2 regions of the Nocardia sp. NPDC049149 genome follow, and region 2 is predicted to be linked to the other one. Evidence: riboswitches for the same ligand, from Rfam matches in the RefSeq annotation. Region 2 holds a riboswitch; the other holds the start of a gene.

What was found. A riboswitch is a leader RNA that binds a small molecule or an ion and turns the genes downstream of it on or off. The one in region 2 is predicted to bind glycine.
Region 1: linked by a shared signal. The riboswitch ahead of gcvP (aminomethyl-transferring glycine dehydrogenase) and the one ahead of ACGFNJ_RS43515 (glycine cleavage system protein H) in region 2 are both predicted to bind glycine.

What each region holds. Positions count from the first base shown of each region.
Region 1 is NZ_JBICTD010000017.1:34,319-46,156, forward strand. Features, by position in the region: gene ACGFNJ_RS41690 (acyl-CoA dehydrogenase family protein) at 1-805, shown strand, start outside; gene ACGFNJ_RS41695 (DM13 domain-containing protein) at 977-1,522, shown strand; gene ACGFNJ_RS41700 (HNH endonuclease) at 1,842-2,390, shown strand; gene ACGFNJ_RS41705 (WhiB family transcriptional regulator) at 2,417-2,692, shown strand; gene ACGFNJ_RS41710 (VWA domain-containing protein) at 2,864-4,471, shown strand; gene gcvP (aminomethyl-transferring glycine dehydrogenase) at 4,641-7,451, opposite strand; glycine riboswitch at 7,603-7,703, opposite strand; gene ACGFNJ_RS41720 (MerR family transcriptional regulator) at 8,036-8,593, opposite strand; gene ACGFNJ_RS41725 (bifunctional nuclease family protein) at 8,789-9,262, opposite strand; gene ACGFNJ_RS41730 (MerR family transcriptional regulator) at 9,582-10,373, opposite strand; gene garA (glycogen accumulation regulator GarA) at 10,474-10,959, opposite strand; gene gcvH (glycine cleavage system protein GcvH) at 11,128-11,526, opposite strand; gene ACGFNJ_RS41745 (CDP-alcohol phosphatidyltransferase family protein) at 11,609-11,838, opposite strand, start outside.
Region 2 is NZ_JBICTD010000021.1:32,588-44,425, reverse strand. Features, by position in the region: gene ACGFNJ_RS43530 (arylamine N-acetyltransferase) at 1-532, shown strand, start outside; gene ACGFNJ_RS43525 (LysR family transcriptional regulator) at 562-1,473, opposite strand; gene ACGFNJ_RS43520 (antibiotic biosynthesis monooxygenase family protein) at 1,596-1,910, shown strand; glycine riboswitch at 2,025-2,116, shown strand; gene ACGFNJ_RS43515 (glycine cleavage system protein H) at 2,296-2,697, shown strand; gene ACGFNJ_RS43510 (aminotransferase class V-fold PLP-dependent enzyme) at 2,705-3,835, opposite strand; gene ACGFNJ_RS43505 (amino acid ABC transporter ATP-binding protein) at 3,832-4,611, opposite strand; gene ACGFNJ_RS43500 (amino acid ABC transporter permease) at 4,608-5,510, opposite strand; gene ACGFNJ_RS43495 (ABC transporter substrate-binding protein) at 5,533-6,477, opposite strand; gene ACGFNJ_RS43490 (LacI family DNA-binding transcriptional regulator) at 6,539-7,513, opposite strand; gene pqqB (pyrroloquinoline quinone biosynthesis protein PqqB) at 7,714-8,610, opposite strand; gene pqqE (pyrroloquinoline quinone biosynthesis protein PqqE) at 8,613-9,707, opposite strand; gene pqqD (pyrroloquinoline quinone biosynthesis peptide chaperone PqqD) at 9,700-9,969, opposite strand; gene pqqC (pyrroloquinoline-quinone synthase PqqC) at 9,956-10,687, opposite strand; gene ACGFNJ_RS43465 (PQQ-dependent sugar dehydrogenase) at 10,945-11,838, shown strand, end outside.

The DNA.
Region 1 (11,838 bases), on a different contig from region 2:
GTTCGGCAAGGTGGTCGACGGCGCGATCCTGATCAGCACCGGCGCCTCGGACTGGGTCGGCTCCAGCGGCCGCGCCGAGCGGGTGGACGGCGGCTACCGGGTGCACGCGCGCAAGGCACCGGCCAGCGGCGTCGAGGCGGGCACGGTGCTGGTCACCAGCATCCGCTGGGGTGACGCACCCGACGGCCCGCACGTCCTGCACTGCGCCGTCCCGCTGAACTCCCCCGGTGTGCGCATCGAAAAGACCTGGGACACCCTCGGTTTGCGCGCGAGCGGCTCACACACCGTGATCCTCGACGACGTCTTCGTCCCCGACAAAGCGGTCTCGCTGATCCGCCGCGCGGATGCCTGGCCGCCGTTGCTCAACGTGGTGATGGGCGCGGCGATGCCGCTGGTGATGTCGGCCTACCTCGGCATCGCCGACGGCGCGGTGGAATTGGCGGCGGCGCTGGCGGCCGAGCGCGCCGACGCACCGACCTTCCAGCTCGCCGGTGAGATGGTCAACGCCCACCTCACCGCCACCGATCTCATCGCCGCCATGTTCACCGCCGCCGACAACCTGCAGTTCGACAACACCGACCAGCACGCAAGCCACATCCTCGCCCGCAAGACCGCCGCCGCCGAAGCACTCCTCAACACCGTCCGCATTGCGATTGAAACCGTTGGCGGACTGGGCTATTCGCGACACTGCGAGCTGGAGATGCGCTACCGCGACGTGCACGGCTGCCTGTTCCATCCGCTGCCGAGGGCCAAGCAGACCCGGTTCTCCGGGCGAGTCCTGCTCGGACACACGCCGAACGGCTAACACCGAACCCCGCCGCCCCCATAATCCAATGGGGGCCCAACCCACTCCCCGACTCCGGCCGTCCCGATTTCGTCACACATTCCCGGGGCCTTTTCCGAACGGCCGGCCCTACCGTTGAAGTCGTCGGCCGCCCGGTCCGACAGCCGCGAACCGTCGAAGGAGCAAGCAGCCATGGTGTCCGTACGCAGGATCGCGCGTTCCCCGATCACCTGGACGCTGGCAGTCCTGCTCGTGCTCGGGCTCGGCGTCGGCTTGGCGCTCACCCAGCCGTGGCGGCTGTTCACCAACACCACCGTCGTCGAGGCGGCACCGACTGTCGCGCACTCCAACGGCGCCGCACCGCCCGTGGGCACCGCGCAAGAACCGCGCGTCCTCGCCACCGGCACCTTCGTCTCGCACGAACACGACACCTCGGGCAGCGTGCGGATCCTGCAACTGCCCGACGGCAACCGAGTGCTGCGGCTCGAAGACCTCGACACCTCCGACGGACCCGCGCTGCACGTCTGGCTCACCGACGCACCGGTGGTCGAGGGCAAGGCAGGCTGGTTCCTCTTCGACGACGGCAAGCACACCGACCTCGGCAGCCTGAAGGGCAACAAGGGCAGCCAGAACTACCCTGTCGCCGCCGACGTCGACCTCGGCACCCTGACCAGCGTGTCGATCTGGTGCGAACGCTTCCACGTCTCGTTCGGCGCGGCCACGCTGCGCTACACCTGACCCGACGGGCCGGATCGAAGGTCGCCTCGGGCCGGCCCGAAATAAATGACCCGACAGCGGCGGGTCCGTTATGTCACCATGGAATTCGACGATGATCACCGAGTAACGGTGGTCGAACGAGCAGGTGGAAAGGAGGAGGTGGCGAATGATCCCGAACGCTGCGATTCGAGCGAATGCCGATGCTACGCAACGGTTGTCGATGGACAAACTCGCATCAGGCCGAAAGCAGAGCCCAGCATGCGACGACAGCCACCTCCAGGCCGGTCACTGACCCGCCCTCCCCTTTCTCGCTCGACTTTCCCGAAACATGGTGATTCCCATGACCTTCCGCCATGCCGCCAGATCCGCGGCACTCACCGCAGACAACTGGATACACACCCCGGTGCTGGTGCTCAACGCCTCCTACGAGGCGCTCGACGAGATCAGCGCCGACCGGGCCGTCGTGTTGCTGATGGCCGGAACCGCGGAGTCGATCGCCGACCGGGCGCCGCACTTCCTCGTTCGCTCCCAGCGCGTCGAAGTGCTACTCCCGGAAACCATTCGGCTACGGCACTACGTGTACATCGAGCACACCGGCCGGGTCAACGACGAGAGCCGGGCGACCCTGGCCGGCGTGCTGCGCCGCGACAAGCACCGGTGCGGCTACTGCGCCGCCTGGGCCCGCACCGTCGACCACATCCGCCCGCGCAGCCGGGGCGGCCCGAACACCTGGGCCAACCTCGTCGCCTGCTGCGGTCCGTGCAATACCGCCAAGGCCGACCGCACCCCGGAAGAGGCGGGCATGCGGCTGCTCTGGCAGCCGAAGGCGCCCAACCACCGGGCCAAGCAACAGCGCAGGGTCTGGCAGCAACTCGCCGCCGCGACCTGAACCGATCCGAGAAAGGAGAGATCGCGATGAGCGTTCGTACCGACACCACCGCCGTGGTGGACCTGACCCTGGCCGAGCTGCTCCCACTCTCGGATTCCCGCGAGTGGCATCGGGCGGCCTGCCGGGGTGACCCGCATCACGAGGCCTGGTTCCCGTACCCGTCGCAGGACTTCGAGTACGCGCGCGAAGTCTGCGCGGGCTGCCCCATCCGGGTGGCCTGCGGTGAATTCGCGGCCAGCACCGGCCAGTCCGGGGTGTGGGGTGGCCACGAGTTCGACCGAGGGCAGCTGATCCGCCCGTAGCGACCGCCGCCGTGTCCGCAGGGGCACGGCGGCGTTTCGTGTCGGCGTGCCGCGCACGGCACGCGCCACTCGCCGAGCCCGCAAACCGCAGGTGAACATACACTGTGCTGCGTGGGCACTCATCGCAGCGGAGCCAGGTCCCGAGGAGTCAGCAAAGGTCCGGTTCTCGCCGTGTTAGCCGTTGTGTTGCTGGTCGCGGGCGTCGTCACCTGGTTTCAACTCCGCGACCGCGCGGCCAATGAGGACAGCGCAGCGGCCGCCGAGTGCGTCTCCGGCCCGGCGACGCTCTACGTCACGGCCGATCCGGACATCGCCACCCAGATACGGGCCGCCGCCGACCGGTACAACGCCACCAACCCGCGCGTCCGCGATCACTGCGCCAAGGTCGCGGTGACCGCGCGACCCTCCTCGGCCATCGTCGCGGCCTTCACCAGCGGCAAACCATGGGATCAGGCCCTCGGCCCGCAGCCGGTGCTGTGGATCCCCGACTCGACCCGCTCGATCGAAGCCATGCGGGTGCCCGGCGTGATCGAGGGCAACCCGGCGCCGATCGCGGTGAGCCCGATCGTGCTCGCCGTGCCGGAACCGTTGCGTGGCGCCCTCGACGAGGCCAAGGTCTCCTGGTCGGATCTGCCACGCCTGCAACAGGGTTCGCTCAAAGATATCGGCCTGCCCGGCTGGGGCGGGCTGAAGATGGCGTTACCGGCGGGCGATGCCACGCTCGCCGCGGCCGCCGCCGTCGGCTCCGCGATCTCGGGCACCGAACCGCTGAGCGAGCAGGCCGCCCAATCCGGCCAGGTCGTCTCGGCGATCTCCGGGCTCGCCGCCGACGCACCCGAGGAACCGGATACCGCCGCCGCCTTCGCGACCCTCGCAGGCCCGCCGGAAGCCGCCGCCGTGCACGCCGTCGCCGCCACCGAGCAACAGGTGAAAACCCAACCGGCGCTGGCCATTTACCGACCGGCGGGAGTGGGCCCGGTGGCCGATCACCCGGCCGCGCTGATGTCGGGACCGTGGGTGGACAAGACGCAGAACCTCATCGGTGGACTCTTCGCCGACTTCTTACGCGCGCCCGAACAAGCGCAGGCGTTCACCGCGGCCGGGTTCAGCGCCGCGCCGATCGCCGCAGCGCCACCGCAGAAGGCCGCACTCGACAAGGTGCGCGACATCATGGCCAATCCGGTGCTCGGCGTGCACTCCACTGTCCTGCTGGATGTTTCGGCCTCCATGGCCACCAAGGACGGCACGCTGACCCGGCTCGCGAACGTGATCGGCGCCGTCAACTCGACGATGGCCGTGATGCCACCCGACTTCGGCCTCGGCATCTGGACCTACGGCAAGAACCTCGACGGCACCAAGCCGTACAAGGTGCAGGCGGCCACCGCGCCGCTCACCACCGACCAGCGCACCAAGATCAGCAACGCGCTCGACGACGTCCAGCCGAGCGACCTGCGCGCCGATCAGGCCTATCCCACCTTGCTGGCCGCGTTCAAGAACGCGATCGCCGGATACACCGCGAGCCGCACCAACTCGGTGCTGCTCATCACCGACGGTCCCGACGACGACTCGACCGTCACCGGCGCCAAGCTCGCCGCCGACATCGCCGCGGCCATCGACAAAACCCACCCCGTCCGCATCGACATCATCGTGATCGGCGGCACCGGAACCCAGACGCTGCAAGCCATCTCGGAGCAGACCGGCGGCACCTACACTCGCCTGCCCACCTCGAACGACCTCAAGTTCGGGACCGCCGTCGTCCAGGCACTCACCGCACCCTGATCCCCGCAAGCACCACCCCTGATCACACGCAAGTGCCCTCCCACCGATCTCGGCGGGAGGGCACTTCACGGTGCGGCGCTTGATATTTCAGCGCTAGATCCGTCGGGACTGAGACACTCGGCGTGAATCTCTTCAGCGCCGAGCGTTTTCCGCACTCAGCCGGTACCGCTCAGTCGGCGTACGCCTCGAGCGGCGGGCACGAGCAGACCAGGTTCCGGTCGCCATAGGCACCGTCGATGCGCCGCACCGGCGGCCACACCTTCGGCCGCGCATGCCCGAGACCCCGTGGGTAGACCGCGGTTTCCCGGCTGTACGGGTGCGCCCACTCGCCGACCAGGCTGGCCGCCGTGTGCGGCGCCCCGCGCAACGGGTTGTCGGTGACCGGCCAGACGCCGGCGGCGACCTGATCGATCTCCTTGCGGATCGCGATCATCGCCTCGATGAAATCGTCCAGTTCCGCGAGGTTTTCGCTCTCGGTCGGCTCGACCATCAGCGTGCCGGCCACCGGGAAGCTCATGGTCGGCGCGTGGAAACCGTAGTCGGCGAGCCGCTTCGCCACATCGTCGACGGTGACGCCGGTCTGCTTGGTGATCTCCCGCAGATCGAGGATGCACTCGTGCGCGACCATGCCGTGCTCGCCGGTGTAGAGCACCGGGAAGTACTCGTCGAGCCTGCGCGCGATGTAGTTGGCCGAGGCGATGGCGGTCAGCGTCGCGCCGCGCAGGCCGTCCGCACCCATCATCCGGATGTAGGCCCAGGTGATCGGCAGGATCGACGCGGAACCGTACTTGGCCGCCGACACCGCGTGCGAGTCGATCTCCAGCGGATCGCCGGGCAGGTACGGCGCCAGGTGCGAGCGCACCGCGACCGGGCCGACACCCGGTCCGCCGCCGCCGTGCGGGATGCAGAAGGTCTTGTGCAGGTTCAGGTGGCTGACGTCGCCGCCGAACCGGCCCGGACGGGCAAGCCCGACAAGGGCATTCAGGTTCGCGCCGTCGACGTACACCTGACCGCCCGCGTCGTGCACCAGCGCGCACAGCTCGGCGACCTCGTGCTCGTACACGCCGTGCGTGGACGGGTAGGTGATCATGATGCAGGCCAGCCGGTCGGCGTGGTCGGCGATCTTGGCGCGCAGGTCGTCCAGGTCGACGTCGCCGTTGTCGCGGCACTTGACCACCTCGACGCGCAGCCCGGCCATCGCCGCGGAAGCCGCGTTGGTGCCGTGCGCGCTGGACGGGATCAGGCAGGTATCCCGGTGCGTGTCACCGCGATCCAGGTGGTAGCGCCGGATCGCCAGCAGGCCCGCGTACTCGCCCTGGCTGCCCGCGTTCGGCTGCAGGCTCACCGAGTCGTACCCGGTGATGTCCGAAAGCCACTGCTCCAGATCCGTGATCACCTGCAGGATGCCCGGCGCGTCCGCCTCCGGTGCGTACGGGTGCACCCGGGCGAAGCCCGGCCAGGTGATGGCTTCCATCTCCGCGGTCGCGTTGAGCTTCATCGTGCAGGAGCCGAGCGGAATCATGCTGCGGTCCAACGCGATGTCCTTGTCGGACAGCGACCGCAGGTAGCGCAGCATGGCGGTCTCGGTGTGGTACTTGGTGAACGCCGAGTGCTCGAGGAACGCGGAGGTGCGGGTCTCGATCGCGGCGACCGGCGCAGGCTCGGGCTGCTCGGAAGACAATGTGGTGCCGAAGGATTCGAGCACCGCGGCGACGTGCGCGGCGGTGGTCGCCTCGTCGCACGCGATGCCGACATGATCGGCGTCGACCAGGCGCAGGTTGATGCCGCTCGACTTCGCCTTGGCGACAACGGCTTCCGCGCCGCCGGGCACGTGCGCGAGCACCGTGTCGAAGAAGCTGTCATGTACGACCGCACCGTCGAGCCCCGCCGCGATCGCGGCGGCATGCCCGTGCACCCTGCGCGCGATCGCCCGCAGCCCGTCCGCGCCGTGGTAGCTCGCGTACATCGCCGCGACGATGGCGAGCAGCACCTGGGCGGTACAGATGTTGGAGGTGGCCTTCTCCCGCCGGATGTGCTGCTCACGGGTCTGCAGCGCGAGCCGGTAGGCGACATCGCCGTCCGCGTCCACCGAGACGCCGACCAGGCGGCCTGGCAGCTGCCTGGCATACGCCGTGCGCACTGCCAGATACCCCGCGTGCGGGCCACCGAATCCCAGTGGCACACCGAAACGCTGGCTGGTGCCGAAGCACACGTCGGCGCCCTGATCGCCCGGCGAGGCGATCAGCGTCATCGCCAGCAGGTCCGCGCCCACCGCGACCAACGCCCCGCGCTCGTGCGCCGCGGAGATCAGCGACGTCCAGTCCACTACCCGGCCGGAGGCGCCGGGCGCCTGCACCAGCACACCGAAGAATTCACCCTCCGGCAATTCCCCCGCGGACAGATCGGCTGTGACGAGCTCGATCCCGAGCGGCTGCGCGCGGGTGGTGAGCACCGTCTTGGTCTGCGGGAACAGATCGGTGTCGAGCACAAGCCGGTTCGACTTGGACCGGCTCGCCCGCTGCAGCAAGGTCATCGCCTCGGCTGCGGCGGTGGCCTCGTCCAGCATCGACGCGTTCGCCACGTCCATCCCGGTCAGCTCCGACACCATGGTCTGGAAGTTGAGCAGCGCCTCGAGCCTGCCCTGGCTGATCTCCGGCTGGTACGGCGTGTACGCGGTGTACCAGGCCGGGTTCTCCAGCAGGTTGCGCACCAGCACCGGCGGCGTCAACGTGTCGTAGTAGCCGAGCCCGATCATCGAGGTGGCCACCGTGTTCGAGTGCGCGAGCGCGGCAAGCTCGGCGAGCACCTCGTGTTCGGTTGCCGCGGGCGGCAATCCGGCGAGGCCGGTCCCGTCCAGGATGCTGGCGGGCAGGGCCTTCGTGGCGAGCTCGTCGAGCGAGCCGACGCCGACGACGTCCAAGATCCGGGCGAGTTCGTCCCGATCTGGTCCGATATGACGATCGGCAAATGAACGAGTCACGGCAAGCTCCCATGGGTCGGGCGGGTCGACGCGGGTGTCGACAGGTACCAGCCCTCCCCCTCTGTCGTGGGCGCCTGAGAGATTCGGGTGTCGATCGACATCCCTTTCCCCATGGGCGGGCAGCTCGAAGCCACCGCTTTCCAGAGGCGCCCAAGCCCGCACGGTCCCTTGTGCCTGAGAGATTGACGGGGAGGTGCTGCTCCTTCGGCGCCCGGACTCTGGTCGAACCCGGGACTCTCCCGCACGGCGTTGGCGCGCCACCAGTTTATGCCGACGCCACGCCCGAACGCGGCACTGGTCCCCTCCCGGCTGTGTCGCGCTGGTCACGTGGGGTCCATCGCGAACTCGTCCATGAAGAGATGCATCGTTTGATGCGCATATCTACCTAACATCATGTGTATTCGTAGATCGACCAGCACGACACCGGGGACTCGACCGGCACGACAACAGACGCAGGCTCGACCCGACGCGCCCGCCAGAGGTGCCCCCTCCCCCTGCGCATCAAAAACCAAGTGCCACAAAGCACAACACCCCGCTACCCTGTGTGACGGGGAGGCGGGATGCTGTGTTCGTTGGTCTGACTATTAACCGGTCTTGCGGTTCATCCGTGCCTTGCGCCGGTAGGACAGCTCGTCCTCCGGCCGCTCGGTCACCGCGGACGCGCGTTCCGCCGGGAAGTTGGCGATGGCGCCGGTGAGTTCACGCATGGCACCGCTGACGGCGATGCCGAAGACGCCCTGCCCGCCCTGCAGTAAATCAACTACCTCCTCGGCCGAGGTGCACTCGTACACCGAGGTGCCGTCGGAGAACAGCGTGATGCCCGCGAGATCCTGCACGCCACGGCTACGCAGATGATCGACGGCGATCCGGATGTTCTGCAGCGAGATGCCCGCATCCAAGAGCCGCTTCACGATCTTGAGGACGAGAATGTCTTTGAAGGAATACAGCCGCTGGCTCCCCGAGCCTGCCGCGCTGCGGATGGAAGGCACCACCAATCCGGTGCGTGCCCAGTAGTCGAGCTGCCGGTAGGTGATCCCGGCCACCTGGCATGCGCTTGGTACTCGGTAGCCGACTAGATCGTCGGGAACCGAGTCGTCCGGGAACAGGCCTGGCTGTACCACATCCTGCGATTGCTCTGCCACTGACCACTCCCTTGCTTCGCCGACGGCTAGCCCTCATCGATGACCCGGCTCCGTTTCGACCTACTGCGATGCCACTAACCCTGCAACCTGGCCAAAACGGACGTGGCCCAACTATCGAGATTACTCCCCCTGATTGTCAGGGGAGCACCATCGTCGGGCCAAACGCGACGCGCGGGTAAAGTCTCGACCTCTAGTTCAGCTGTCGGTGGCTTTGAAATCGTCGGGCGAGACCGATTCCAGGAACTCCTTGAACTTTTCGACCTCGTCCTCGCGCTCGTCCGGCATGACCAGCCCGGCTTCCTCGAGCACCGGCTCCTCGGCGTAGATCGGGCAACCCACCCGCAAGGCGATCGCTACCGAATCCGACGGCCGCGCCGAGATGTGCAGATCGTTCTCGAAGACCAGATCCGCGTAGAAGGTGCCTTCCTGCAGGTCGACGATGCGCACTTCCTTCAGGGTGTGCCCGAGCTCGGTGATCAGGATCTTGATCAAATCGTGGGTCAGCGGCCGGATCGGCGTGACCCCCTCTTGTTCCAGCACGATCGCGGTGGCCTCGGCCTGCCCGATCCAGATCGGTAGATACCTGTCCCCCGACACCTCGCGAAGCAGCAGCACGGGCTGGTTCTGCGGCTGCTCGACACGAATACCGATCACACGCATTTCACTCATGACTCCGCCTCGCTGGCGCTCAGCTCCGTCATGTGCGAAGCACGCTGTGACATGATTCGCTCACTTCGTTCGCTCATGCCTGCGCCTCACTCGACCTCGGCATGCGCGATGCACGCTGTGACATGGTTCGCTCGCTACGCTCACTCATCGCACTGCCTCCCATACTCGCCGGCCGCCCGGCATGACTGCTGCAGAGCTCGCCGTACCACGAGTCTAGGCGAACGCGGGCGGGTGCAGCGATCGGTGTGCACAGCCGAAATCGGCGTGTTGGACGACCGAAACATGGCGGAGATTGCAGACCGGTTATTCGGCGGGATGCTCAGCCGCCCAGCGACGTCCGCACCGACGACTTCACCAGACACGCGTGCAGTGTCAGCGACAGCGCCGCCAGCTCGCGCACCGTTTCCTCGGCCCTGGCGCGCGCCCCCGCGTCTCTGCTCTTCGCGATCGGGGCGGCGATCTGCGCGACCAGCGCGGCCTCCCGGTCCGCGGCCAGCTTGAACGCACGCAGATGCCGTGCCTCCAAACCGAATTCGGCCATCGCCTTGGCGGTCTTGGCCAGCGTCACCGCGTCGCCGTCGAAAAAGCCTGCGGCGCCGGGGGTGATGAGATTGGCCCGGATCAGATCGTTGAGGAAGGCGTCGTCGATCTCGGCCTTGGCGAGCAAATCCGCGCGGGTGAGCCGGATTTCGTGATCGAAACGCAGATCGTCGGGGGAAATTTCGCTGGGCACCACGCCGAGCCTCCTCGGCGCGGCGGCGCCGTTTCTGTTCCCGCCGGGCGCGGCTTGGTGCTCGGAGTCGACTGCCGACTCCGAGCCACCGGGACGGCCGGCGTGCGCTCGGGCGCGGGCTTCCCGCACTCCGAGCGTCGCCGCACCGCTGTCGATCGCTTCTAGTTGTTCCTTGATCACCTTGAGCGGCAAGTACTGATCGCGTTGCGCGGTCAGGACGAACCGGAGCCGTTCACAGTCGGCGACGGAGAATCTGCGATAGCCCGAGGGCGTGCGCTCCGGCCGGATCAGGCCCTCCGCTTCCAGGAAGCGGATCTTCGAGATGGTGATATCCGGAAAGTCTGGACGCAACAGGTCGAGCACGGAGCCGATCGACATGCCTCCGCGTGCCCACTGCGCCGCGCCGGTCACAGCGCCGAATCCGTCATGCCACTGACCCCGAGCCCTTCACTGTGTGCGAAGACCCAGCGTCGCGTGCTCATAGACTTCCCGCACCCGCAGACGAATCGCTCACCTGTGCCCGCGGCCCGGTGAGGAACACCAGGCGGAACTTGCCGATCTGTACCTCGTCGCCGTTCTGGAGTTCCGAGGAGTCCACCGGCTCCCGATTCACATAGGTGCCGTTCAGGCTGCCGACATCGACCACCTGGAACGAATCGTCGTCCTGACGGAACTCGGCGTGCCGACGGCTGACGGTGACGTCGTCGAGAAAGATGTCACTGTCGGGATGGCGGCCGGCCGACGTGGTCGGCTGATCCAGCAGGAACCGCGAGCCCGCGTTCGGGCCACGCTTCACGACCAGGAGGGCCGCACCAACGGGCAGACCCTCGACCCCTTGGACCGGCTGTTCACCGGTCGGCTCTCCGGAGCGCGACGCGTCGACCTCGTTCAGGAAATCCGCGCGGAAGACCGACGTCGTCTCGGCCGCGCTCTCCCCGTAACCCGGGTCATTGTTCTCGCTCACCGTTTCTCTCCTCCTCGAACCTGATTATCCATGCAAGCAGGTGATACCTGTGGCACCACGACCTGCCGTCGAGTCCCTAGACTTCCGGCAAGAACTGCCGGTGCATCTGTTGGCATTGACCGTACCCTGCCAGGGCGTGCCCGTGCAGGTAGAACCGGGAAGGCTGATTCAGCCCCCGATAACTCCTTGATAACCTGCCGAATCCAGCAGTTCACCGAGTGTCGCGTCGAGGCCTGCGGCGTCAGCGACCTCCAACTCGAACAGCCAGCCGTCACCGTACGGGTCGGTGTTCAGCGTCTCCGGCTGCTGCACCAATTCCTCGTTCACCGCAACAACTTTCGCCGCGAGCGGCGCGTAGATGTCGGACACGCTCTTGGTCGATTCGACCTCGGCGATGCTCTCCTCGACGGCAACATCCTTGTCGATTTCGGGCAGCTGCACGAACACAACGTCACCCAGTTGAGACTGGGCGTAATCGGTGATGCCGACCCGAACCCGGGTGGGGGCAATCCGCTTCACCCACTCGTGCTCTTCGGTGTAGCGCAGATCCTCGGGGGTCTGGGTCACAGGCCGTCCGTCCTTTCCGTTGTGATCGTGTGGGCGCAACTCTATGCGAGGTTCGGACGATCGTTCGACCCGACGCTGCCGACTACGCGGACTGGTGTGGCACAGCCGGTATCGACCGCGCGACCGCGATGGCTTTACCGGTGTAGAGCACGCCGGTCCATACATACACCGTCGTACCCCAGACCAGTAGTGCCCCGCCGAAGGCCCGTCCGAAACCATCGAGCGGCCAGTCCATTTCTCCGGCGAGCAACCAGGGCAATGCGGACATCAACGCGAAGGTGGCCGCCTTGCCCAGATAGATGACATCGGGCG
Region 2 (11,838 bases):
TCTGGCGCTGACGGTGTCCGGACTGCCCGACGATCCCGGCACGACCTGGTTGGTCGATGTCGGCCTCGGTGACGCACTGTTCTCGCCGCTTCCGCTACGCACCGGACGTTATCCGCAGGGGCCGTTCACCTTCGGCTTGCGGCCGTCCGCGATCGCGCCCGGCGGTTGGCATTTCGACCACGACCCGCACGGCAGCTTCCTCGGCATGGATTTCGATCCGGCCCCGGCAACCATGGCCGACTTCGCGGCCCGGCACGAATATCTCTCCACCGATCCGGCATCCGGCTTCGTCCGGGTGTGCGTCGTGCAGCGCCGCCACGCAGGCGGATGCGACACCCTGCGGGCTCGCACGCTGACCAGACTGGACGGCACTCGCTCCAGCACAAGGGTTTTCACCACTGCCGAGGAATGGTTCGGTGCACTCGACGAGGTCTTCGGCATCTCTCCAACGCTCTTCACTCCCACAGAACGAGATCGGCTGTGGCGTCAAGTCACCGCACAGCACGAGGCGCATCTGTCCCGCCGATCCTGACAACACACTGTTCAAGGACCGGGCAGGGACTACCGGCCTGGATTGGGCGGCTGGTTCAGTGCTGCGGTGGCTACCAGACAATCCATCAGGTGGATCACCGTGGCATGGGGTTGCCCTTGGGTGACCATCCAGATTCGGCGGGGTGGTGGCACCGGCCGGAGCGGGCGGATCGCGACGTCGGCGGGTGGATTGCTCAGTGCGGCAGCAGGTATGAGGGCGATGCCGTGTCCGGCGGCCACCATGGCGAGGGTGGTGGGGTAGCGGTTGGAGTCCAGGGCGACGATCGGAGTGAACCCGGCGACACCGCAGATCGCGCGCAGTGATTCCGCGCAGGCGAACGAAGTGCCGCTGATCCAGGCCTGTTCGGCGAGTGCGGCGACGTCGACGACGGGTGTCGCGGCAAGGGGATGGCTTGCGGGGAGTGCGAGCAGGAGTGGGTCGTCGGGGAGCGGTTGTGCGGTGAGGTGGCTTAGGTCGATGGGGTGCGCGGCGTAGTCGTAGGTGAGCGCGAGGTCGGTTGCGCCGTGTCTGGTCAGGTCCAGTGCTTGGTCGGCATCGCATTCGGTGAACTCGAAAGGCAGTGCGGGATAACGGCGATGCCACAACGCGGCGGCGCGGGGCAGCAGGTGAGCGCAGGCGGTGGGGTAGGCGGCTATGCGCACGGTTGCCAGGTCGCCGGAGCGGATCTGATCGAGCTCGCGGCGCGCGTCGTCGGAGGAGGACAGCATGCGCAGCCCGTGCCGCAGGACGATCTCACCTTCCGGAGTCAGCCGCGCGCCGAGCGTGGTGCGTTCGACCAGGCGTGCGCCCATGTCGCGTTCGAGCGCCGTGACTTGTTGGGAGACAGCGGGTTGCGACATGGTGAGCGCGGCGCCCGCTGCCGTGAACGAACCGTGCTTGGCCACCGCGCGCAGCACCCTGAGTCGCTGCAGATGCTCCATCCCGCGATCATAGACAATACTTATACCCTCAACGGAAGATACCGGGTTCTGGCTTATAGCGAACCGTCGTACGGTCATCCCGTAGCCGACGAACAGCGATCGGCGTGACCGAAGGAGTGCCAATGTCGGGTATCGCCGCATTGCCTGAACCCCCGTACTACGCCGTCGTCGCACCAGCCGATCTGCGCCCTGACGTCGCGGGCTACCCGGAACTGGCGCAAACGGTGATGCGTGCCGCGTCCGAGATCGACGGGTTCTACGGCATCGAGACCTGCTACCGCCCCGGATTCTCGATCGCCGTCTCCTACTGGAGCTCACTGGAAGCAATCGACGTGTGGCGCAACCACACCCGCCACGAACGCGCCAAAGACCTGGGCCGCTCACGCTGGTTCGACCGCTACGCCACCCGAATCGCCCACGTCATAGACGCCTACTGATGACCGACTGTCACCCACCTACTGCCGGACGGCGCGTGCGCCGTCCGATGTCGGTCGCGGGCGACAAACGTGCGGCTGCGGTGTACTGTCAGCCGACACAACTGAAGACGCCGTTGACGCGCAGCGGGAGAACCTCCGTTCGGGAGGCGCCGTAGGAGCAACATCCTCCCCGGGAATCTCTCAGGCACCAGTACCGCAGCGCCGAGGCAACTCTGGAGAACAGGACCGGCGTCGAGCCGGTGCTTACCGAAGGTGAACAGCGCGCTCGCAGTGGCACGCCCAAACTCTCAGGTTTCAGGACAGAGCGGGGAGGTGCCCTTGTTCGACGTCCGGGCGATCCGGACGCGCGCGAAACTGGAGACACCTCGTGCTTGCTGAAGCTGCCATGCCCGCGATTCCCGTCGACCGTAGCTACACCCGCGACCACGAATGGGTGGTGCTCGCCCCCGGCGCCGACCTTCCCGACGCGCCGGTGCGGGTCGGCATCACCGCGATCGCCGTCGATTCCCTCGGCGACCTCGTTTTCGTCGATCTGCCTGCGGTCGGTTCCACCATCACCGTCGGATCGGCCTGTGGCGAGGTGGAATCCACCAAGGCCGTTTCCGAGCTCTTCCCGCCGGTCAGCGGGCGGGTAACACTGGTGAACCAGGCGGTGGTCGACGACCCGACGCTGATCACGTCCGATCCCTACGACCAAGGCTGGCTGTTCGCCGTGCTGCCCTCCGCCGCAGGCGAACTGCTGACCGCCGCTCAGTATGGGCAACTGAACGGCGTTGCGCCGCAGTAAATTACGGTCACCACGTGCCCCTTATCGTAGCGGTGACCGCGTCGATGGCAGCGTCGGTGGTTGTCGCATGAACGGACAGGCGTACCGCGCTGGCATGCACGGTCGCGGTGACACCCCCGGCAGCCAGACGCTTGCCCAACTGCGCAGGCTGGTGATCGGGCAGCGCGAAGGACAGGATCCCGGCACGGTGCGCGGGGTCGAGCGAGGAGCGGATCGTCGGGCCGAGGGGGAGTAGCGCTTCGTGCAGCGCGTCGAGGCGTTCGCCGATCCGCTGCTCGATCCAGGCCGGGCCGACGGACTCGACCAGCTCGAGCGCGGCGGCGAACGCGGCATGATCGACCGGACTGAGATTGGTGAGCGAAAATCGCGCGGCACCACCCGCCTGCGGGTGGATCAGACCGTCATAGTGGGTGGGATCGACCGCGCCGGTCCATCCCGAAAGCAGCGGATCGACTTGTTCCAGCGCTCGATCCGACAGCGCGAGAAACCCGGTCCCCCATCCGGCGCGCAGCCATTTCTGTCCACCGACCACGAGAATGTCGCACACCTCCCACGGTTGGGTCGTCACCCCGAATCCCTGGATACCGTCGACGATCAGCAGCCGCTCGCCGAGGACATCTCGGATACCGGCGAGGTCGGCTCGATAGCCGGTGGCGAAGTCGACGGCGCTGACCGACACCGCCGTGGTGTCGGGGCGCAGTTCCGCGGCGATCACGTCCGGCGTCATCCGGCCGCCGGGCGGTGCGAGCACGCGCAGCCGGATCCGGCCGGACTGAGCGGCGCGCGCCAACGGGTAGTGGTTGGCAGGGAAGTCGCCGCCGCTCACCAGGACCTCTCCGACCGCAGGTCCAGGTGGGATGGCGAAGGCGGCCTGGAACAACCCGGTCGAGGTGTTCGGGATCAGCGTCACCGACGAGGTCGCGAAGCCGGACAGTCGCGCCGCCGCACGGGTTGCCCGGTCGGTCGCGTCCATCAGATCGTCGACCGTTCCCGGACCTGCCGTCGCGCCCGACTGCATCGCCGCGGCGCTCGCGGCAACCACCGCCTGTGACGGCGGACCGTATCGCGCGAAGTCGAGATAGCCTGTCGTCTCGGAGAATTGGGCCAGATACGCGGCTTGCGGGTCCGATGGGGTCATGCGTGCACCCTCGCCAAGAATTGACGGGTACGGCTGTGCGTCGGACTGCCGATGACCTGCTCCGGCGGGCCCTGCTCGACGACGACCCCTTGGTCGATGAACACCACCTCGTCCGCCACCTCCTTGGCGAAGGACATCTCGTGGGTCACCACGATCATGGTCATGCCCGCACGGGCGAGCTCGGTCATCACGCTGAGCACCTCGCCGACGAGTTCCGGATCGAGCGCGCTCGTCGGCTCGTCGAAGAGAATCAGCTTGGGCTGCATGGCCAATGCTCTGGCAATCGCCACCCGCTGTTGTTGTCCGCCGGACAAGCGGCCGGGGTATTCGTCGACCTTGTCGGCGAGTCCCACGCGGTCGAGCAGTTCCTTCCCTTGCTGCCGCGCCTGCGCCTGCGACGTGCCCTTCACCTTGACAGGCCCCTCGATCACGTTCTCCAGCGCCGTGCGATTGGGGAACAGGTTGAATCGCTGGAACACCATCGCGATCTGGGCGCGTTGCTTGGCGATCTCACGTTCGCGGAGCTGGTGCAGCTTGCCGCCGCGCAACCGGAACCCGATCGGCTCGTCGTCGACCCAGATCTCCCCGGAATCCACCGATTCCAGATGGTTGATGCAGCGCAGAAACGTGCTCTTGCCTGCGCCCGAAGGACCGAGCAGCACAACAACCTGACCGCGACGGACGGTGAGATCGATACCCTTGAGCACGTCGGTGGCGCCGAACCGCTTGTGCACCGACACGGCTCTGACCAAAACATCGGGATCGCTTGTGCTCATGGATTACTCCTGACCATCGGAGGGGTGCCGAGAGATCGCCCGATCCGCCGCCACGGTGTTCCGCTCGTTCGATCCGAAGCCGAGTATTTGCGTTCGAGGAAGTACTGCCCGACGCTGGCCACGCTGACCACGACCATGTACCAGATCGCGACCGTGAACAGCGTCTCCATCGGATTCAAGCTGTGCGAGGTCAGGTTCTGCGAGGCCTTGATCAACTCCACGTAGCCGATCACCGATGCCATCGAGGTGCCCTTGAGCATGTTGATGAAGTCGTTGCCGGTCGGCGGGATGATCACGCGCATCGCCTGCGGCAGAATCACCCTGCGCAGCACCATGTTCGGCGGCATGCCTATCGACTGCGCGGCTTCGACCTGCCCCTTGTCGACACTGGTCAGCCCCGCACGCACGATCTCGGCCATGTAGGCGCTCTCGTTCAACCCGAGCCCGAGCAGCGCGGCGACGAACACCGTCATCAGCACATTGGCCGACTGGTCGAGCACGGTGACGTCGACGAACGGGATCATGAGCGTGATGCGCGGAAAGATGAACGCGAGATTGAACCAGAGCAGGATCTGCAGCAAGACAGGCAACCCGCGGAACAGCCAGATGTAGCCGCTGGCAAACCAGCGCGCGACCGGATTGCGGGAGGCGCGCATCAGCGCGATGAGCACGCCGAGCACGATGGCTCCCGCCTGCGCGGCGACGGCCAGGACGATGGTGTTGACCAGACCCTCGAGGATGATCGGCTCGGTGAGCAGCTCGGGTATGGACGCGTAGTCGATCTGACCTTGCGACATCGCGTATCCGAGTGCGCCGAGCAGCACCAGGATCAGCACGCCGGATATCCATCGGCCCCAGTGTCGCAGGGGGACCTTGGGTAACAGTGCGACAGTGGACATTTCGTCCTGAACCGGATGGACCTCAGCCGGCATTGACGGTGACCTGCTGCAGCGCGCCCGAGGTGATCTGCCAGGCATCGAGGATCTTGGTATAGGTCCCGTCGTCGACGAGGGACTGCAGCGCCTTCTGCAATGCTTGTGTCAGCGCCTTGTTTTCCTTGGACAGGCCGATCCCGTACGGACCGCCGTTGAGCGGCGGTTGATCGACCGTCTCGAAAAACTTTCCGTCACCGGCGGTTCGGGAGATGTACACCGCGGAAGGCAGATCGTTGAGGATCACCGCGATCCGGCCGGAACGCAACTGTTGCTGGTTCTGTGAATCGCTGCTCGTGTCGGTGATGGCGAGGGCCGGTTTGCCCGCTGCCGTGCACTGCGCACTCTGTGCCTTGGCGAATTCCTGTTGGCTGGTTCCGGTCACCACCGCAATGGCCTTGCCACACAAGTCGTTTACGGTGTGGATCTTCTCGGGGTTGCCCTTGCCCACCATCATGGTGATGCCCGAGGTGAAGTAGTCGACGAAGTCGATCTTCTGCTGGCGTTCCTTCGTATCGTTCATGCCCGCGATGGTCGCGTCGATGCGTCCGGTCTGCAGGCTGGTGATGAGCGAGTCGAAAGACATGTCGCTGTAGGCGATTCCGAGGCCGAGCTTCTTCGCGGCGGCCGTGATGAGATCGACCTCGAACCCGACGGCCTTCTTGCCGTCCGCGCCATAGAAGTTGTTCGGCGGCGATTGCACATTCGAGCCGACCGACAGCGTGCCCTTGCCCTTGATCGCCGCAGGCACCTCGCCGGCCAGCGCCGGATCGCTCTGCACGGCGTTCACGATCGCGGCGGTGTCCGGGATGGCCGATCCGGCACCGGCCGAGCCTGCGGTGGATTCGCCACCGCGGCATCCGGTGACCAGTAGGGCGCCTGCCAGCACCAGAAGTGTTGCGTTGCGGCGCAAGCGCGCCGTTGAGTGGGTCACGGGATCTCCTTTGATCTGTGTTCGACGATGCCGGTAGGGATTTCGCGCCGAGTCTGGCGACTCATCGCTTGCTGAGCCCGGACTCCCTGACGATCAGACGAGTCGGAACCACGACGTGTCGCGGACTGTCGGTCCGCCCGCCGATCCGGTCGAAGAGCATCTCGGCGGCGCGCGCGCCCATCTGCTCGGCGTCCTGGGTGACCGTGGTGACGGCCGGGCTCAGCAGATCGGCGAGGTCGAAATCGTCGAATCCGACGTAGGCGACCGACAATTCGGGAGCAGAACGCAGATGACGGAGGAGCGCGAGGGTGGCGCGGATGTTTCCGGTGACCACCGCGGTGACCGGCTCGGGCCCACTGGTCCACCGTTGCCAGATCTCGGCCTGACTGCTCGGCTCGTGTAAACCCATCCCGACGAGGCCCGTCGCGTCCAGGCCGTGTGCTCGAATCGCGGCGAGAAAACCGTCGCGACGACGGCCTGCCGTCCAGAAATGCTCGTCGTCGCCGAGGTAGCCGATCCGACGGTGGCCCAATGCGACGAGATGGTCAACGGCATGACGCACGCCGCCTTCGTTGTCGGCGACGACCGAGTCGAACGTCGCATTCGAACTCGGTCGGTCGACGAAGACGCACTTGGTTTCCGGCGCCAGCTCGGATTCGAGCTGCACCTCGCCCGCGAGACTGGCGGCGACGATCAGCCCGTCGACCCGGCGGTCGAGGAACGCGCTGGTGAGTTTCGCCGCGCGCGCGGAATCACCCTGCGCGGATCCGGCCAGCAGCAAGTAGTTTCGGTCCCGTGCCACCTGCTCGACGGCGGCCATGATGGTGCTGTAGAGAGGGCCGGTCAGATCCTCCATCACCAGGCCGATGCTCGCGGTGGCGTTGCCCTGGCGGAGAATTCGCGCGCCGTCGTTGCGGCGAAAACCCAGTTCATCGATGGCCGACCGCACCCGTTGCGCGGTTTCCTCCCGGACGCCTGGCTCACCGTTCACCACCCGCGACACGGTCATCAGCGAGGCGCCGGAGCGACGAGCCACGTCCGCCATCGTCGGCCACCGACGCCGCTCGCCCGGTGCCGGAGCGTCTCGCTCGCCCTCTGGTAACGTTACCATCGGCTAAAGGTGGCCCGTCGCAAGCGCTTTGTCAACCCCTCAAAGTTGCTATAACTCGCCGATCAGCGCGGGTCCGTTCGTCGCGGCGAACAATGCGCGGACGATCGGGTGATGCACAACGCCTATTAAACGGTGAATTCGGCGCCGTCGGGCAGGACCTCGATGCCCGCTCGGGCAATCAGCGCGCTCGGGGTGGAAGCCGGATCCAGCAGCGGGTTGGTGTTGTTGAGGTGCGTATAGATTCGGCGTAGCGATGGGTGGCGGGCAAGGGCGACCATGGTGCCGGTGGGTCCGTCGACCGGCAGATGGCCCATGCGGGATTGGCCCGCATCCGGATTCGCCGAGACAACGGCCGCGCCGAGCTCGCGTGCGCTGAAGAAGGTGCCGTCGACAAGCGCATGGGTGGCCGTGGCGAGCAGTTCATCGAAGCCGGGCGGCCAGTCCGCCAGGCACGGGGCGTATATCAGTGTGCCGCCGGTGTTTTGGTCCTCGATGCGCAGGGCGGTCACCCAATGTGCGTCGGGCGATGCGGCGGTGACGTACTTCGGTGCCTTCGCGCTGATCGGGTGCGCGCTGGCACGGAGTCCGCCGGTCAGGTCGAATCCGCCTGGACGGGTGCTGAGCTGCCATGACCACGGTTCGTAGCGGTCGAGCAAGCCGTGTAGTGGCAGGCCCGTGGTGAGGGCGTCGAGCACGGGCGCCGCGGCATACAGCGTGAGATCGCTTGCCCCACGCAGAATGGTCAGTCCCAGCGTGTGATCCAGCTCGGCATCGGTGAGCAACACACCGCGCACCGGTGTGTCCCGCGGGCCAGGACCGGGGTGGAGGTCGGCGGTGGCGAGCAGTTGCGCGCGGATGTCCGGGGAGGCGTTGAGCAACCACCAGTCTCGTGAATTGCCGCTCACGGCAACGCATTCCTGGGTTCGCGACATCAACGTTCGACGGTGGGCGGCCTGGCACAATGCGCACGCGCAATTCCATTGCGGGAAACCGCCACCCGCCGCGGTGCCGAGCAGAATCACCTTCACGGCACGGTGTTCATTCGCATCGTGAATCCGCGTGCCACGGGTTCGGTGGATTCGCGCAGCACCGCGTCCACCAGTGGCCGGTGCGGGGAGAGCGCGCAGACCGGGTCGGTGGCCGCAGCGTTGCCGGTGAGTTGGAAAGCCTGGCAACGGCATCCGCCGAAATCACGGAACCGCTCCGGGCAGGAACGGCACGGTTCGCGCATCCAGTCGGTGCCCCGGAAGGCATTGAATGCCGTTGAGGAGTACCAGATCTCGGCCAGTGGGCGGCGCAGTACGTTTTCCACCGGGAGGGTGGTGATGGCCGACGCCCCCGGACACGGCAGCACATCGCCGCCGGGGGTAACGGTCAGCTGGATCCGGCCCCAACCGTCCATGCACGGCTTGGGTCGATCCGCGAAATAGTCGGCAACCACGTAGATCAGCTCGGGACCGCCCGCATGCTTCGCCCGTGCCCGCCGCATGGCCTGCTGCGCGGCGTCGAGCTGCGCCGCGGTGGGCAGCAGCGCGGCCCTGTTGCGCAGCCCCCAGCCGTAGTACTGGGTGTTGGCCAGCTCGATGCGCTCCGCGCCGAGATCGACGGCGAGATCGACGAGCTGCTCCACCCTGTCGATATTCGCCCTGTGCAGCACAACGTTGACGGTGAGCGGCAGCCCCGCGGACGTAATCGCTTTGGCGGCACGGAGTTTGACGGCGTGTACGCGGGCGCCTGCGATCAGGTCGGCGGCCCGCGGATCCGCGTCCTGGATGGAGAGCTGAACGTGGTCGACCCCGCACTGCGCGAGCTGCCTGGCCCGCTCGGCGGTCAACCCGACACCGCTGGTGACCAGGTTGACGTAGGCGCCGAGCTGCCTGGCATGCGCAACCAGCTCGGGCAGATCGGCACGGGCCAGCGGCTCACCGCCGGAAAGGTGCATCTGCACCACGCCGAGCTCACGCGCCTGAGTGAGCACGCCTGCCCACTGGTCGTAGGTCAGCTCCCCGGCACGCTGGACGAGCTCGACCGGGTTGGAGCAGTAGGGACAGTGCAGCGGGCAACGGTGGGTCAGCTCGACCAGCATGCCGAGCGGCGCCGCGACCTGCGGTTCAGTCATCGAGGACCACCACTCGCCGCTGCGCGAGCCGGTCGAGGAGCTCGGCGACGTCCTCGGCGCGCACGCCCTCGTATTCCGCGCCGAGCCTGCGCACGATGTGGTCGATGCTCGAGGCGCCGTCACACAGCGCGAGTATCGCAGCGGCGGTGTCGTTGAGCACGACCACGCCCTCCGGCAGCAGGGCCAGTTCGCCACGCGCCGGGTCGTTGGTCAACCGGACTCCGTGGCGCAGGCGCGGTCGTTGCCGATCATCGGGGCGCATCGGTGGGTCCTCTCGCGGCCGAGTGATAGTCGATGGCGTCGAGCACGCCGTGCAGCACTTCGCATTTGAAGGCGAGGGCGGCGACACAAGCCTGTTGTTGCGCGCGGGTGACGGCGTGCTCGACCACCAGATCGAGCAGCGAACGGCCTTCTGCCGCAACGACATCGATCCGCGCGGTGAAGTAGGCGAAACCGTCCTCGGCGATCCAGGGATAGTGCTCGCGCATCCGGCCGAGCCGATAGGCGAGCAGGCCGGGGGAGAAGAGCTCGGTGAGCCCGGATGCCGCCGCATCCAGCCATGGGCGGCGCCGGGCGAAGTCGACGTAGGCGTCCACGGCGAAACGCACTCCGGGCAGGACGTGGCGCTCCGTGACTACCTCGGCCCGCGCCAGGCCGACGGCCTCGGCCAGGCGCAGCCACTTCTCCGCGCCGCCCGCCCGATCCTCGGTTCCGTCGTGGTACACGATCCGTGACAGCCATTGACGGCGCACTTGCGGCAGTGGGCAATTGGCGATGATCGCGGCATCCTTCTGTGGCAGGCAGCGCTGGTAGTACCAGCGATTGGCCACCCACAGCTGCAACTCGTGTTTGTCCAGCCGTCCGCTGTGCAGCCGTTCATGAAATGGGTGTCGGGCCCAATACGACGGCTCGAGTGCATAGAGTGCGTCCCGGAAAGTGTCCGCGCTCCAGGGGGTTTCGCTGTCGTGTCGCCCCGACATCGTCCGTCCTTCGCGCTGTCGTCGGGTCAGCCGCGGCCCGCGTAGGCGGTGATTTCCAATGCGGTGTCGAAGAAGTCGAAATCCGGTCGCTGCCAAGTCTTCTTGATTGTTTGCATGCGAATATCTCCGATCGCTGCTCGGGAAAGGGAAGTGCTACCTAATCATAAGGCGCGCTACGTCTTTCGCATCCCCAGTTGTCTCCAGTCGAACACGCCGCATGGATGTTCTACTTGGACATGGCTACGACACTTCGAGGTATGGCACGTTACACCGGAACCGCCGTGATCGCTTTAGCGGCAACGGTTTTAGTCGCCATACCGAATTCCTTCGCAGAACAAATCATCGCAGCCGGTACGCCGGATCTCAATGCTCCCGAGGAGGTCGCTCGCGACATCGGGACGCCGTGGGGCCTAGTGTTCCTACCGGACGGTGCCGCGCTGGTCGCGCAGCGTAATACCGGCACCATCGTGCGGGTCGCGCCTGGCGCCAAACCCAAGCAGGTGTATCGGGTGCCTGGCGTGGTGGCAAGCGGTGAGGGCGGGCTGCTCGGCGTAGCGGTCTCGCCGAAATATGCCGAAGATGGTTATGTCTACGCATATTTCACCAGTAGCGCCGACAATCGCATCGTGCGTTTCCGCCTCGACGGACAGCCTGAAGTGATCTTCAAGGGAATCGCGAAAGCCAGCATCCACAACGGCGGCCGCATCGCATTCGGGCCCGACGGCATGCTGTATGCCGGAACCGGCGATGCGGGGCAGAAGAGCCGCGCGCAGGATCCGGCGAGCCCGAACGGTAAGATTCTCCGGCTGGCGCTCGACGGTCGCCCGGCGCCGGGCAACCCCACCCCGAATTCCCCCGTCTACACCCTCGGCCACCGCAATGTGCAAGGCCTGGCGTGGGATCAGACCGGCCGGATGTACGCGACCGAATTCGGTCAGGACCGATTCGACGAGGTCAATCTGATCGAACCGAAACGCAACTACGGCTGGCCGACTGTCGAAGGCAAGGGCGACACCCAGAACGGCCGCTTCACCAACCCGCTGGTCACCTGGACCACCGGCGAAGCGTCGCCGTCCGGGCTCGCGATCACTGCGAACACGTTGTATGTCGCGGCCCTGCGTGGCGAGCGGCTGTGGACCGTCCCGCAGCGC